Regions from separate parts of the Planococcus antarcticus DSM 14505 genome, predicted to be linked through region 2. Evidence: predicted binding sites of a transcription regulator. Region 2 holds the regulator's gene; the other holds the start of a gene.
The links. Region 2 encodes LexA, which represses DNA repair genes until DNA is damaged. Its sites were predicted from a motif close to CGAACATATGTTCG; they were not measured.

Region 1: parE (DNA topoisomerase IV subunit B) is a predicted target of LexA. The motif match lies at 2,838-2,851, and genes of this name have one in related genera.

What each region holds. Positions count from the first base shown of each region.
Region 1 is NZ_CP016534.2:1,753,179-1,761,151, forward strand. It holds gene acnA (aconitate hydratase AcnA) at 1-297, shown strand, start outside; gene BBH88_RS08735 (acyl-CoA thioesterase) at 550-990, shown strand; gene BBH88_RS08740 (hypothetical protein) at 974-1,282, shown strand; gene BBH88_RS08745 (HesB/YadR/YfhF family protein) at 1,298-1,588, opposite strand; gene plsY (glycerol-3-phosphate 1-O-acyltransferase PlsY) at 1,609-2,202, opposite strand; gene BBH88_RS08755 (CoA-binding protein) at 2,333-2,746, shown strand; gene parE (DNA topoisomerase IV subunit B) at 2,866-4,836, shown strand; gene parC (DNA topoisomerase IV subunit A) at 4,833-7,259, shown strand; gene ilvA (threonine ammonia-lyase IlvA) at 7,772-7,973, shown strand, end outside.
Region 2 is NZ_CP016534.2:2,300,682-2,308,654, reverse strand. It holds gene BBH88_RS19660 (ion channel) at 205-468, opposite strand; gene BBH88_RS19415 (hypothetical protein) at 1,372-1,692, shown strand; gene BBH88_RS11605 (hypothetical protein) at 1,823-2,011, shown strand; gene BBH88_RS11600 (hypothetical protein) at 2,156-2,587, shown strand; gene BBH88_RS11595 (hypothetical protein) at 2,650-2,844, shown strand; gene BBH88_RS11590 (class I SAM-dependent DNA methyltransferase) at 2,944-3,678, shown strand; gene lexA (transcriptional repressor LexA) at 3,742-4,362, opposite strand; gene yneA (cell division suppressor protein YneA) at 4,528-4,845, shown strand; gene BBH88_RS11575 (YneB family resolvase-like protein) at 4,842-5,495, shown strand; gene BBH88_RS11570 (DUF896 domain-containing protein) at 5,554-5,787, shown strand; gene tkt (transketolase) at 5,875-7,878, shown strand.

The DNA.
Region 1 (7,973 bases), 550 kb from region 2:
GAAAGCTATGAGCGTATTCACCGTTCAAACCTAGTAATGATGGGCGTTCTACCGTTGCAATTCGTTAACGGCGAAAGCGCAGATTCTCTTGGATTGACAGGACACGAAACCATCAGCGTCAACTTGACTGATGACGTGAAACCACGCGACGTTCTTACTGTTACAGCTACTGCTGAAGATGGTAAAGTAACTGAGTTTAAAGTATTGGCACGTTTCGATTCCGAAGTGGAAGTAGATTATTTCCGCCACGGCGGCATCCTGCAAATGGTGCTTCGTAACAAATTACTTGAAGTATAAGAAAAGCAGAAGCGAACGTGTTGATCCAACAGTCTTAAGACCTACTGGTGAAGTGATGTATTTTTAGTCGCACAGCCAGTTATGACCTAAAATCAATTCGTTAGACGAGCTAGACAATAAATAATAAGCTAGGAATTAGAGTTTCTAAGCTATAAAAAAACTGCAAAAGGCTGCTGGGGATTTTCCTCAGCAGCCTTTTCTCTTACATCTAAAAACGAATATCTTGTATACTGGTAAAGAGGTGAAATAGACATGTACATAAGTGAAAAAGAAATTGAAATCCGTTACGCGGAAACCGATCAAATGGGGGTAGTTTATCATGCTAACTACATCATCTGGCTGGAAATCGGGCGTACTAAGCTGATTGAAGACTTAGGATTTACCTATGCAGGTATGGAGAAGGATGGTTATTTGTCTCCGGTGACTGATATTTCCATTCAATATAGAGCCGCTCTTCGCTACGGGGAAAAAGCCTTTATCCGTACGTGGGTAGAGGAACACGGACGCCTGCGTACCAAATACGGCTATGAAATTGTCCATGACGATGGTGCAATTGCCGCAACTGCGATCTCCGAGCATGTTGTCGTCAAAAAAGAGTCATTCCGACCGGTTTCAATCAAAAAAATCTATCCAGAATGGCATGAAAAATACGAAGAAATCAAAAGGCAGGCTGCTGATGGCGTTCGGAATTAAGCGAGACGAACTCGAACACTGGAAACAAGGGGTCATCGACGGAAAAATCTCGTTTTTGACCCATTACTGGGTGGATGACCGCTTTCCAGGCTGTAGTACGGTCACCAAAGTTGGCTGCTGCGACTTGGAAAAACTTGTTTCTTGGGGCAGGCAGTATGGATTACAGCCTGAATGGCTAGATTTGCGAGGGGATTATCCGCATTTTGACTTGTTCGGTGAGCGTCAACGAGCAATTTTGCGCCAAGAGGGCCAACTAGAGCAACTGAATAAATTGCAAAATAAAAAAGCATGAGCTATTCATGCTTTTTTATTTTGCATATGAATAATCAAGTTCGTGCAAGTCATCGTTCACACTGACCTGGAGATTATGTCCATCAAAATACCAGACATCGCTTTGTTCAATAAAATAGGTGACTTGGTCTTGTTCCAGTTGGACAGCCATTTCATGTGGCTGATCCTTGGTTACACCCAGTGAAAATCCTGGCTGTAGCTTGCTTGAACCACCATAACGGACAAAGAAGCGGACCGCTTCTCCTGATACCACTTCCATTTCTTCCTTAAACCAATTGAGTGCATCGTCACTAATGTTAATCTGCATGTCACACGTCCTTCCACTGTTTATAGCCAGTTGATTTTTGGTTCTGTGCCAGCACGAATACGGGCAATATTGGTGCGGTGGCGGAAGATGATGAATAACGCCAGAATATAAATGACAATCATGAACAAGTAGTCTCCTGTAAAGATTGCATAAATAGTTATGTAGATGATGAATACGACTGCCAGAATAATTGATGATAATGATACCATTTTAGTAATTTTTAATGCAATCAATAGCACAGCAACCGCCATGATGAACAACGGCCATTGATAGCCGAGCAAGATGCCGCCAGATGTGGCAACGGCTTTTCCACCTTTAAATTTAGCGAATACCGGATAAATATGGCCAATAACTGCAATGATGCCAAAAACCAAAGGATGGATATCGGTTGTGATATAAAGTGGAATCAGTGTAGCAGCCGTTCCTTTCAGAATGTCCAGCAGAGTGACGGCGATACCGGCTTTCTTGCCGAGTGTCCGGAATGTATTGGTAGCACCGAGGTTGCCGCTTCCTTTTGTTCGGATGTCTGTTTTGTAAAATAGTTTCCCGACCCATAAGGCAGACGGAATCGAGCCGAGGAGGTAAGCTAATAGAATGGGAAGCAGTATAGTCATTATGAACTCCTTTAGAACAACCTTATTTTGTAGTTTCAGTTTACCATGACTGATGTTCTTTGAACAATAGACGGCGAATTATTCAACAGGCAGGACGAAATCGTGTATGATAGAATAAAAAGGACAGGTGATCATCTTGAACAATCCGAGCCGCAAAGAAATCAAGAATGTACTCGATCATGCGAAAACCATTGCCGTAATCGGTCTTAGCCCAAATCCTAGCAGAACTTCCTATATCGTATCAGAATCTATGCAACGGGCAGGTTACCGCATCATTCCGGTTAATCCACGGGCAGATACTGTACTGGGTGAAAAAAGTTACGCTTCTTTGAGTGACATTCCAGAAAAAGTGGATATCGTCAACGTTTTCCGGCGCAGTGAGTTTCTGGAGGGTATCGCCGATGAGTTCATAAAAATCGATTGTCCAGTATTTTGGACACAATTAAATGTGGTTGATGAGAACGTATTTAATCGGTTGGCTGATGTGGGATATACAGTCATAATGGACCGTTGCATCAAAGTGGAACACGCCATCCTGAAATAAGGCAATACCGCAAAAGGGCGCCCAGCGCTCTTTTTCTATGAAGTTTGACAGATAGACAAGAAATAGAATACGATAAAGAGAGAGAAAAAAGCGAACAAACGTTTGTTGGAGGGAATTAAATGGCTAAAATTCAAAATACGGCATACAACGAAGAAGCGATTCAAGTACTCGAAGGCTTAGATGCTGTCAGGAAACGGCCAGGGATGTACATCGGTTCGACGGATACACGTGGACTTCACCATTTGGTCTATGAAATTGTCGATAACTCTGTCGATGAAGCACTTGCAGGCCACGGAGATAAAATCACCGTTACCATTCAGGATGACAATAGCATCAGTGTCCGGGATTACGGTCGCGGCATGCCAACGGGAATGCACCGCAGTGGCAAACCCACACCGGAAGTGATTTTGACGGTTCTGCATGCCGGCGGGAAATTCGGGCAGGGCGGCTACAAGACAAGCGGAGGTCTTCACGGCGTCGGCGCATCTGTCGTCAATGCACTGTCTAAATTTTTGGAAGTGACGATTTTCCGAGATGGCAAAAAATACCGCCAGCGCTTTGAAAATGGCGGCAAACCGGACACGACATTGGAAGAAATTGGTTCGACAAAAGAAAGTGGCACGTTAATCCACTTTTTGCCGGACGAAACCATTTTTTCAGTGTCCAAATACAATTACGAGACCCTTTCGGAACGCCTGCGTGAATCTGCTTTCTTGTTGAAAGGACTGAAGATTGAGCTATTCGATCAGCGAACAGAAGCCAAGGATGTTTTTCATTACGAAACGGGAATTGAAGCTTTTGTTGCCTATCTCAATGAAGAAAAAGATGTGCTTCATCCAGTGGCCTATATTGAAGGTCAACAGGACGAAATGGAAATCGAGTTTTCTTTCCAATTTAACGATGGCTATTCCGAAACAATTCTATCGTTTGTTAACAACGTCCGGACCCGTGACGGCGGTACGCATGAAACCGGCGCGAAAGCGGCCATGACAAGAGTTTTCAATGATTATGCGCGAAAAATTAACTTGTTGAAAGACAAAGACAAGAACATAGAAGGCTCTGACATCCGAGAAGGTTTGGCGGCAATTATTTCTGTTCGCATCCCTGAAGCGATGCTGCAATTTGAAGGGCAGACGAAAAGCAAGCTGGGTACAAGCGAAGCGCGAAGCATTGTCGATTCGGTTGTTTCTCAGAAATTGATGTACTTCCTGGAAGAAAACGCAGATCTCAGCGCTTCTCTCGTACGAAAAGCAATCCGGGCATCACAGGCCCGATTGGCTGCCCGAAAAGCACGGGAAGATGCGCGAAACGGCAAAAAACGCAAGAAATCGGATGCACTGTTGTCCGGTAAATTGACACCTGCCCAATCACGCAACGCCTCGAAAAACGAATTATACTTGGTGGAGGGAGATTCGGCTGGTGGTTCTGCCAAACAGGGACGCGACCGGACATTCCAGGCAATCCTGCCGCTACGCGGGAAAGTCGTCAACACCGAAAAAGCGAAACTTGAAGAAATCATGAAAAATGAAGAAATTTCGACCATCATTCATGCTATTGGCGGAGGGGTTTCTTCTGACTTTTCAATTGACGACATCGCCTACAATAAAATCATCATCATGACTGATGCGGATACCGATGGAGCGCATATTCAAGTGCTGTTGCTGACATTCTTCTTCCGTTATATGAAGCCATTAATCGAAGCGGGCAAAGTGTTTATCGCATTGCCGCCGCTCTACAAAGTTTCCAAAGGAGTTGGCAAAAAAGAAATCATCGATTACGCCTGGACAGAAGCAGATTTGGATGCCTCCATCAAAAAAGTCGGCAAAGGCTATATGCTGCAGCGTTACAAAGGTTTGGGTGAGATGAACGCAGACCAGTTATGGGAAACCACCATGAACCCGGAGACCCGTACGCTGATTCGCGTTACGATTGAAGACAGTGCACGCGCAGAACGTGGCATTACAACATTAATGGGTGATAAAGTGGAACCAAGACGCCGCTGGATTGAAAACAATGTCGACTTTGGACTGGAAGATGATAGCAATATACTAGAAAATGATTTGATTCACGCTGAGGAGGAAATTGTATGACACAAACCGAAAGATACCAAGATTTGCCACTCGAAGAAGTAATCGGCGATCGGTTTGGCCGTTACAGCAAATACATTATCCAGGACCGGGCGCTGCCGGATGCCCGTGACGGGTTAAAACCTGTTCAGCGCAGAATTTTATATGCGATGTACCATGAAGGCAATACTAACGATAAAGCGTTTCGTAAATCGGCCAAAACCGTTGGTAACGTTATCGGCAACTATCATCCACACGGAGACAGCTCGGTTTATGAAGCGATGGTGCGATTGAGCCAGGACTGGAAAATTCGCCATATGCTCGTTGAAATGCACGGCAATAACGGCTCGATGGATGGTGATTCACCAGCTGCAATGCGTTACACAGAAGCCCGTTTGTCTGCCATTTCTTCCGAATTGCTGCGCGACATTGATAAACGCACAGTGGATTTTATTCCGAACTTTGATGATTCCGATATGGAACCGACTGTTTTGCCGGCCCGTTTCCCGAACCTGTTGGTCAACGGATCGACCGGTATTTCTGCCGGTTACGCCACCGATATCCCACCGCATGCGCTTCATGAAGTGCTCGATGCCGTATTGATGCGCATGGACAATCCACAAGCGACTGTTGCTGAACTGATGACCGTCATTAAGGGGCCGGATTTCCCGACAGGCGGCATTATCCAGGGACTGGACGGCATCCGTAAAGCTTACGAAACTGGCAAAGGCAAGATCATCGTCCGTTCAAAAGCCCAAATAGAACCGTTAAAAGGCGGAAAAGAGCAAATTGTCGTTACGGAAATTCCTTTTGAAGTCAATAAAGCCAATATGATCAAGAAAATCGATGATCACCGCTTTGACCGCAAGCTTGAAGGCATCTCTGAAGTGCGGGATGAATCCGATAGAAGCGGTTTGCGCATTGTCATCGAATTGAAAAAAGATGTGCAAGCCAACGGGATTTTAAGCTATCTTTACAAAAATACCGATCTGCAAGTCAGCTACAACTTCAATATGGTCGCTATCTATAAGCGTCGTCCGACAATGATGACTTTGCAGACGATGCTGGATGCCTATATCGAACATCAGAAAGAAGTCATCACCAAGCGTTCGGAATTCGATCTGCAAAAAGCTAGTGATCGCATGCATATTGTGGAAGGCTTGATGAAAGCTTTGTCGATTCTGGATAAAGTCATCAAAACCATCCGTTCTTCAAAAGACAAACGCGATGCCAAGAACAACTTGATTGCGTCGTTTGATTTCTCTGAAGCGCAGTCCGAAGCGATTGTGTCCTTGCAATTATACCGACTGACCAATACCGACATCACCGACCTGCAAAAAGAAGAAAACGATCTGAAGAAACTGATCGCTGAATTGACGGGTATCCTGACTAGCCCGACCAAATTGAAAAATATCATCAAGAAAGAATTAGCAAGCATCCGTAAGCAATTCGCCGAACCACGCCGTTCGGTTATTGAAGACAAGATCGAAGAAATCACCATCACACGTGAAATCATGATTCCAAGTGAAGAAGTGGTAGTGACAATCACGAAAGAAGGCTATGTTAAGCGGACCAGTACACGTTCGCATGCGGCTTCAAACGGCAAGGACTTTGCGATGAAAGAATCGGATTACTTGCTGTTCGAAGGCAATTTGAATACGCAGCATACGATTCTGATTTTTACCACGGCTGGGAACTTCGTTTTCCAACCGATCAACGAGTTGCCTGATATCAAATGGAAAGATCTTGGACAGCATTTATCCAGCATCGTGCAATTGGATGCTAATGAATCTGTTCTTGCGGTTTATCCATTCGAGAAATTTGATGCAGATGCTAGTATCCTAACCGTTTCAAAACTAGGCCAGGTCAAACGTTCGGCTTTGAAGGATTATCAGATTCAGCGCTATTCACGCGCCATTAAGACAATGAATCTAAAATCAGACGATGCGATGATTTATGCGACATTAGTGACCAAAGAAACAGAATTATTCATCGGTACAAAGCAAGCCTACGGTGTCCGTTTCCCACTGGACGAAGTTCCACTGACCGGACTTCGTACCGGAGGGGTCAAAGGCGTCAACTTGAAGGACGGCGACGAGGCCGTTTCAGCTGTCATGATTGACCCGGAAGTGAAGCAGGAGCTTGTGTTGATCACTCATCGCGGGGCGGCGAAGAAAATGAAGCTGCAGGAATTTGAAAGCGGCAACCGTGCGAAGCGTGGTGTTGTCATGCTTCGGGAATTAAAATCTAACCCTCACCGTGTGGTAGCTGTAATTGGCGCGACCGGAAAAGAAGAAATTATTTTGGAAACTGCCAAAGGTATTCGAATCTCTTTGGTTGCTAATTCATTGAAAAACGTAGATCGTTATTCGAATGGTTCATTTATTGCGGATGAGGCAACAGATGGGCAAGTGAATTCTGCCTATCGTTTTGAAAGAAAAGAATAATTTAAAATCCTCCTTCTTTTATTCAAAGAGAAGGGGGATTTCTTTATGAATATTTAAATGGATTCAAATGCTTATGAATGGTTAAAATTTAACGAGCTTGAATAAATATGAATAGTTTTGCGCGGGTAAAAACCTCGTAGAAGTAGAGGATGATCAAGCTCGGGCTTTGTTTGGTGAACTTTTTCGGGGGTCTTCACGAAATGCACGAACGCGAGTGGATATGCACGCTTTTTCGATAATACGCACGCTTGGGGAAAACCACGCACGATCCAGTTGCTGTTACGCACGTTCAGGGGGAAAATACGCAAGAAAGCCAAGGTTCTACGCATAAAAACACGGAGAAATATTTTCCCTATTGTTCCTCGGCTATTACCTGAAGACATGTGAGTTGAAAAAGAAAAAACTAAACTAATGTATTAAAATTTTTAGTTTAATTGTCGCAATTTTCTCACCAATTGAGCGCTTTGATGTGTTAGAGTAGTGAGATAAATAAAAACAAGAGGGTGACATCTATGACTAAAACCAACATCACAGAGCTTGACAGGGAAGTGACTTTTTCAAAAGTATCTGTGGAAGAAATCATGGTTGCTAACCAAGCACTTAAGGATGTCGTCATCAAGACGCCATTGCAAAAAAATGAGCTGCTGTCCGCACGATATGGCTGCAATGTTTACTTGAAGCGCGAGGATTTGCAGGTAGTTCGATCCTTTAAGC
Region 2 (7,973 bases):
TGCTAATAGTATGGAATGATGCTGTCTTGTCACTATGGATTACATCGAATGTGGCTTTTGATCGCAGTTGTTGGCGTCATACCAAGGAGACACTCTCTCTTGAAAACGCTGCAGGGTCAATCCCTAATCATACGAATCGTCCTAAAGGATTTCTCGATGAAATTGTATATGGCCACAATGTTTCAAGGCTTGGCTAATTTCCAACTAATCCGTCTTTCTCTTAAGGTAATTTAAAATCACTTCTTCATCAGCTGAAAAAAATTCATCCATTTTATTTATGTTTTTAACAACTGAAATCACCAACTCTTCATGTATTGGTTCTTTGTTGCTTGTGAAATAGCTTGAAATTAAGCTGGTAAAAGTAACGATAATGCCGATACCGATGATCAGTAACAGAACGGCCAGAATGCGGCCAAGAAGAGTAGTGGGTGAGATATCTCCGTAGCCCACTATGGTAATTGGGACGATTGCCCACCTATGTATTGATGTCTAGTTCTACCATGATGACCGGTATAGGAACTAGAAATAAAAGGATGGTTGTGACTATAAGCAATTTATCGAGACCATTCGTCCGGAGAACCTCGTAGATGGGTATAGTGTAACGGGTTCTAACCCCGAACAAACGAATTATGCGGAAGACCCTTACGAATCTGGCTGCCTGGAAAATGGCAATCAACTCAAAGGGATGAGATTTGATATAAGTCCATTTCTGTTTTGAGTGGTTTGATCTTACCGTATAGTCAATCATAAATATTCCCCAGATCACCCAATTTAACAAATTGAATTGTTGGATTGAGGGACGGACAAAACTAGTGAAATAAGGATCAATATAGCCATTTACATTTTGTAAATGAAGGATGCTTTTTTTATTTCAACTCTCCGTTCTTTCATTTTGTCTAGCTGCCAATACAGCTTACACGAATATACATTAGTTCCATATCAATTTTTTAGGTATGAAATTTAAGGGTCTCCAAATTTAAAAGAACAGAGATTAAACCTCTCCTACTAAATCGAAATGAATAGGTTATTGTTTTGCTATAGGCTTGGGTAAGCAAAGAAATGCTTTATGAACGATTTAATTGGAGCAAGATAGAAAGACCAGAACCTAAGCTATGTTAATAAAAGGCTGGATAGATGTCCAAAAACTGCATCTCCAGTAATGTCTTTAAAAAAAGGATAATAGACATCGATAAAACCGATTAAAATATCTTTGCCTATATAAGTTGAACGAATGATTCCGAGCTGTTAATGTTCCGCTAATCAGCTGCTAAGAGCTTGCGACGAACGAACTCGGGTTGTCTGAATTTATTTCAATGTCACTTACGCCGCTCTCATAAGAGTCTCCGCTGGTTTGCTAAGTATCCGGATGACTTGTTACTCAAGGATGCTTTGAAGAAAGAGCGCAAGACGGCGAAGAGCGAAGATGTGCTCCTGCATCGCTGCGCTAGCTTCGTCGCAAAGCCATTGCCCGAACTTTCTTCGTTCAATGGCTTTCCTGCTGGAGCAGCGAAGCGACATCCAGGAGACCCCACAGGAGCTTGCGACAAGGAGGGCTGGGGCGACGTCCTTGGCAACTGGCGAGAAGTCCTGTCGCGCCAGTTGCATGACCCACATCCTGTGGGCCCAAGGCGTCCGTCTGGAGCGATTTCTTCGTTTCCCTACTTCGTTGAGTTGAAAAAGCTGTTTCTTTAATTTAACTTATATAATTTGTTTACAGGAGCAATTTTCGGGTTATAATTAAGTGCAGCCTTAATGTTTAATAACTCATACTGAATTTTTCTTTAACATTTGTTGAAGGAAGATTTTGTGGGAGGGGATTAAATTGAGGAAAATTCAAGGGCTTCCGAGTCTGGTAGATTATTTGGAATCTGTAAATTATCCGTTGGCTGCTGAGCAGATTACAGATTTAATGTCTAAAAGAAAGATTCCGCACCGCAAAGCGTACCAGGATGTTGTGATTTTTAACTTAGAACACATTGACTGGTGGATTGCTGAGCAGCAGAAACGATGATGCATTAATGCATATGCTTAACTAAAAGAGGATCTCGGCTCCTGTTCTGTAAAGAACTAGGAACGGGATTCTTCTTTTTTGGTAACTTTATACACTTATTTTCGTAAAATGTTATAATAATCTAAAAAAGAAGGAGGGGACAGCATGCGCTTTCTGATGGCAATTATTATCTTCCTAATATTCTTTTCATTTGGAGGAATAGGCGTGTATGTTATAGGTCCAGATCTTTCAACAGATCATTTTGTTGCAGAAGCGACCGAGAAACTGCGAGACAGTGGCCAGATGGAGAAAATAGTGGAGTATGTAGAAAATGATCCGGAAATGCTAGAATACGTAGAAGAAGCCCAAGTCGCGGAACAAGAGAGCAAAGCCTTACCATTCAAAACAAGCGGTGATGCTGCCGGTACAGTGATTAAAAAGGTGGGGATAAGCAACTTAGCTAAAATGAAGTCAGGGATTGAAGATGGCACAATGTCCGCAGAACAAGTGATTCAGGAATTGGAAGAAGATCTAAGTGAAGAAGAAATGCTGGCGCTAAAAGTGATCATGTATAAGGAACTATACAAACAGCAATAACGCCTGGGATATGGTAAACTAATTTACGGAGACAAAGTAAATAGTTTGAAGGAGGCCATTGCATGAAATCATTTCAAGTAGAATTTAATTTTGATCATGGAAATACCATTGTTCATAATGTCCAGGCCGTGGACAAAGAGTCGGCATTGAGTAAAATTCCTTCCAATGGTACTTATGAAATTTCTAATGTGGAGACAGGCCATATTTATCGTATTACAATCAATTTGGTTAAATATATAAAAGTCAGCGAATTGTAGAAGGTTTCTTCTCGGTAAGCTGTGCGGAAGGTGCTGCCAGTGCAGCCCTTTTTTTTGAGCCCATATTTAAAGCAATCAATCTGACGGTGGAGGGATTAGATGAATTTCAAAGGTTCAAGCGCATACGAAGAAAAAGATTTTTTAGCAAACTACCTGCAAAGAAGAAATCGAATTGATAGTCCAAATAACAGCATTGAAAAGCCAGTGATTTTTGAGCTCCTTGGAGCGTTCAAAAAAAAGAAAATACTGGATTTAGGTTGTGGAGATGCCTTGTTTGGGAAAGAGCTTCTGCGGGCTGGTGCAGATTACTACCACGGGGTCGAAGGATCTCTAAAGATGGGAAGTCTGGCAGAACAAAATCTGGAGGGGCTGGATGCGCGCATTACGTTGACCACAATAGAATCATTCGAATATCCGAAAGAAAGCTATGACATTGTCGCTTCGCGCTTGGCGGTCCATTACTTGCCCGACATAGAGCAGTTGTTTAAGAAAATTTACCACACGTTAAAAACCAAAGGAAAGTTCGTCTTTAGTGTCCAGCATCCGCTGACGACTTGTTCTTTTGAAAGTAAAAACTCTGGAGAGAGAAGAAGCAACTGGATAGTTGATGATTATTTTGAAGAAGGGGAACGGCAAGAACCGTGGATTGATAAAATAGTGGTCAAGTATCATAGGACCACCGAAAGCTATTTCACGGCTTTAAGAAAGGCAGGATTCATTGTTACAGATCTCCAAGAAGGAATGCCAAAACAACAGAATTTCGAGGATGATAAAGAATTCACTAGAAGAAAGCGGATTCCAGTAATTTTAGCTTTTAGCTGCAGCAAGCAGTGAACAAACAATTTTGTTTACATAGGGAGAATATAAAAAACACCGGGAAAATTTTCCCGGTGTTTTTTAGTGTATCTGACGGTAAACGCCAACGACTTTTCCGAGAATGGAAACTTGATCCACAATGATTGGATCCATTGACGAATTCTCGGGTTGCAGGCGAAAATAATTTTCTTCGCGGAAGAAACGTTTCACTGTCGCTTCGTCTTCTGTTGTCATTGCTACAACGATATCACCATTATTGGCAGTTTGCTGCTGTTTAACGACTACATAATCGCCGTTTAGAATGCCGGCTTCAATCATACTTTCACCCGCGATTTCTAGCATAAAGATGTGGTCATCTTCTGTGCCGTAGCTTTGAGGAAGAGGGAAGTACTCTTCAACATTTTCAATTGCCGTAATCGGAATACCGGCAGTTACTTTACCAATCAACGGGACATGTAAAACCGGACTTTTATCAATTAATGCTTCATCAGTGCTGATTACTTCAATTGCTCTCGGTTTTGTTGGGTCCCGGCGGATCAGGCCTTTACTTTCAAGTCGTGCCAAGTGCCCATGTACAGTCGAACTGGATGCCAGACCAACTGCCTCACCAATTTCACGAACGGACGGTGGATAGCCTTTTAGGCGAACTTCTTCTTTTATGAACGTTAGGATGTCTTCTTGGCGTTTGGATACTTTTTTCAACAGTTTCACCTCATTTGAGTAATTCTACTAGATTTCTACCAATAGTATACCAACTCGGGCAATGAAATGCAAACATAGGTTCGAATTTTATTGTTGACAAAAACACTTGTTCGCTTTATTATGAGAACATACATTCCGAACACACATTCTCAGGAGGCGATTTAAATGACAATCATCCGACAAAATTCTTACCTAATCTTATTTTTCGTTCTAATTATGGTGTTTACTTTTTATGCAATCCTGTCCCATAATACAATTAGTGCACAAATGAGCCAAGTTGAAATAGAAGAAGGCGATACACTCTGGACTTTAGCAGAATCGTTCAGCGGTACAACTCCTCATCATGAATGGATAGAAGAGATTATGAAAGAAAATAATCTTTCTACACCCCAAATTATTGCAGGGCAATCTCTTAAGATTCCCAGTGACCAATTAAAATTTGCTCCTGATGAGACCACTAAATTTGCAGGTGATGCTGAATGAAGAAAAGTGCATTAATTTATTGCCGTGTCAGCACGACCAAAGATACACAGGAATCATCTCTTGAGAGACAGGAAGAAGAGCTGATAAAGTTTGCATTTGAAAAATCCTATAAAGTAGACGGTATTTTTGTCGATCAACACAGTGGATACGAAATGGACCGTGAAGGGCTGTTGGAGATGTTGAACAGCATCAAGACAGAAAAGATTGATGCAGTATTTATCCAGGATGAAACCCGCTTGGGCAGGGGACATGCCAGGATAGCACTTTTACATGTCATGAAAAAATATGGTGTAGAAGTCTATACTTTATCAGATCGAGGGCCAATTGCACTAAATGATATGGACGACATGGTTCTTGAAATTTTGGCGATTGTGGAAGAATATCAGCGTAAAATACATAATGCTAAAATTAAACGTGGGATGAAACGCGCTGTAGAAAATGGCTATAAACCAGAGAGGAATTTAAAAGGAAAAGGAAATCCTGATGGTCGAGAGCGTTTAGATTTGCCCATTGATCAAATTGTCAGTCTGAAGACCAATGGACTGACTTTCAGCGAAATCGCTGTTACACTCCAGGGCTTTGGTTACCAGGCGAGCAAAGCGACAGTTCATCGACGATATAAAGAGTATGAAAAGCTGATGGAAGACTAAAACGTTGCGAAAACCTGACTTTTTTTGTACCATATGAAAAGAAGAAAGGTGGATGTCTATGTTGTCACCAGATAAATTAAGTCGAATAAATCAACTGTCACGTAAATCGAAAACTTCTGGGTTATCGAAGGAAGAAGCGAAAGAGCAATCTTCTTTGCGCCAGGAATACCTAGAGACTTTCCGTAAAACAATGCGCGGTACAATTGAAAATGTAAAAGTGATTGATCCCAACGGAAACGACGTAACGCCGGAAAAGGTCAAAAATATTCGAGAGAATAAGTATTTGAATTAAATACTTATTCTCTTTTCCATTGTATTCTTTTCTATAGTTGACTAAACTAGAAAGGGATTAAATTTTTGTTTCAGAGAGGATGTTACTATGTCAACCCACGCAGATCAACTTGCAGTGACTACAATTCGTACACTTTCCATCGATGCTATTGAAAAAGCAAATTCTGGTCATCCAGGATTGCCAATGGGCGCAGCTCCAATGGCATATACATTGTGGACTAAACACATGAATCATAACCCGAAAAATCCGGACTGGTTTAATCGCGACCGCTTCGTGTTATCGGCAGGACACGGTTCGATGCTTTTATACAGCCTGTTGCATTTGAGCGGCTATGGCTTGGAAATGGATGAAATCAAAAACTTCCGCCAATGGGATTCAAAAACACCAGGACATCCAGAATATGGCCACACTACAGGCGTTGAAGCAACAACCGGACCTCTTGGTCAAGGAATTGGTATGGCAGTTGGCATGGCCATGGCTGAGCGCCATCTAGCGGCTACATACAATAAAAACGGCTTAAACGTCGTGGATCATAACACTTTCGCATTATGCGGTGATGGAGATTTAATGGAAGGCGTTGCTGGAGAAGCGATTTCTCTTGCTGGCCATTTGAAATTAAATAAATTGGTCGTGCTGTATGACAGCAATGACATTTCATTAGATGGTCCACTCGGTAAAAGTTTCTCTGAAAATATTCAAAAGCGTTTTGAATCATACGGCTGGAACTATTTGCGCGTAGATGACGGCAATGTCTTGGATGATTTGTCTGAAAAAATAGCACAAGCCAAAGACGCATCAGACAAGCCGACATTGATTGAAGTGAAAACGGTGATCGGTTATGGAGCTCCGAACAAATCCGGTAAAGCGGACGTTCACGGCGCACCACTTGGCGAAGATGAAATGAAATTAGTTAAAGAATATTACGAGTGGACTTTTGATAGAGACTTCCATGTGCCTGAAGAAGTGTATGAAACATTCGAACAGGCAACGGAAGAGCTTGGTGCAAAAGCCGAGTCTGAATGGAACGAATTGTATGCACGATACAAATCAGCACACCCAGAGTTGGCTGAGCAATTGCAGATGGCGATCCGCGGCGAACTTCCAGAAAACTTTGATGCTGATTTCCCTACTTATGAAGTTGGTAAAAAGCAGGCAACCCGTTCTTCTTCTGGAGATATGATCAACGCAATCGCGAAAACGGTTCCTTCCTTCTTCGGCGGCAGTGCCGATCTTGCTGGATCCAATAAAACAAACATCAAAGATGCTGGTGACTTTGATGCTGAACATCCTGAAGGCCGCAACATCTGGTTCGGTGTCCGTGAATTTGCGATGGGCACTGCCTTGAATGGCATGGCTCTTCACGGAGGCCTTCATGTCTTCGGCGGAACTTTCTTCGTCTTTAGTGATTATGTACGTCCGGCGATCCGTTTGGCTGCATTGATGGGACTTCCTGTGACTTATGTCTTCACACATGACAGCGTAGCAGTAGGGGAAGATGGCCCAACTCATGAACCTGTCGAACAATTAGCTTCTCTTCGTGCAATGCCAAACTTGAGCGTTGTCCGACCTGCCGATGCCAATGAAACGAAAGCGGCTTGGCGTTTAGCGCTAACAGCTAAAACTACTCCGACTTTATTGGTGCTTTCACGTCAGGACTTGCCGATTTTGGAAAATAGTGCTGAACTTGCTGAAGTGGGTGTGGAAAAAGGTGCATATGTCGTATCACCTGCTAAAAATCCACAGGCGTTATTGCTGGCGACTGGCTCCGAAGTAAGTTTGGCTGTAGAGGCACAGAAACAATTAGCTGAAGAAGGAATTTCAGTATCTGTTGTGTCTATGCCGTCATGGGATCGTTTCGAAAAACAGGATAAGGAATATAAGCAATCTGTTATTCCAAAAACAGTTAAAAAACGTCTGGCTATTGAAGTTGGTACTTCATTCGGTTGGGATCGCTACACTGGTGATGAAGGTGACATTCTGGCAATCGACCGTTTCGGCGCAAGTGCACCGGGCGACCGTATTATGGAAGAGCTCGGTTTCACTGCTGACAATGTAGCAAGTAAAGTGAAAGACTTAATCAACGAAAACTAAATTGTAGAATGGAGGCATTGGATGCCTCCATTTTTTCGCTTTTTAAAGGATAAGGATCAATTACTACTCAATGGAGTTGGGAAAATCCCTACTCT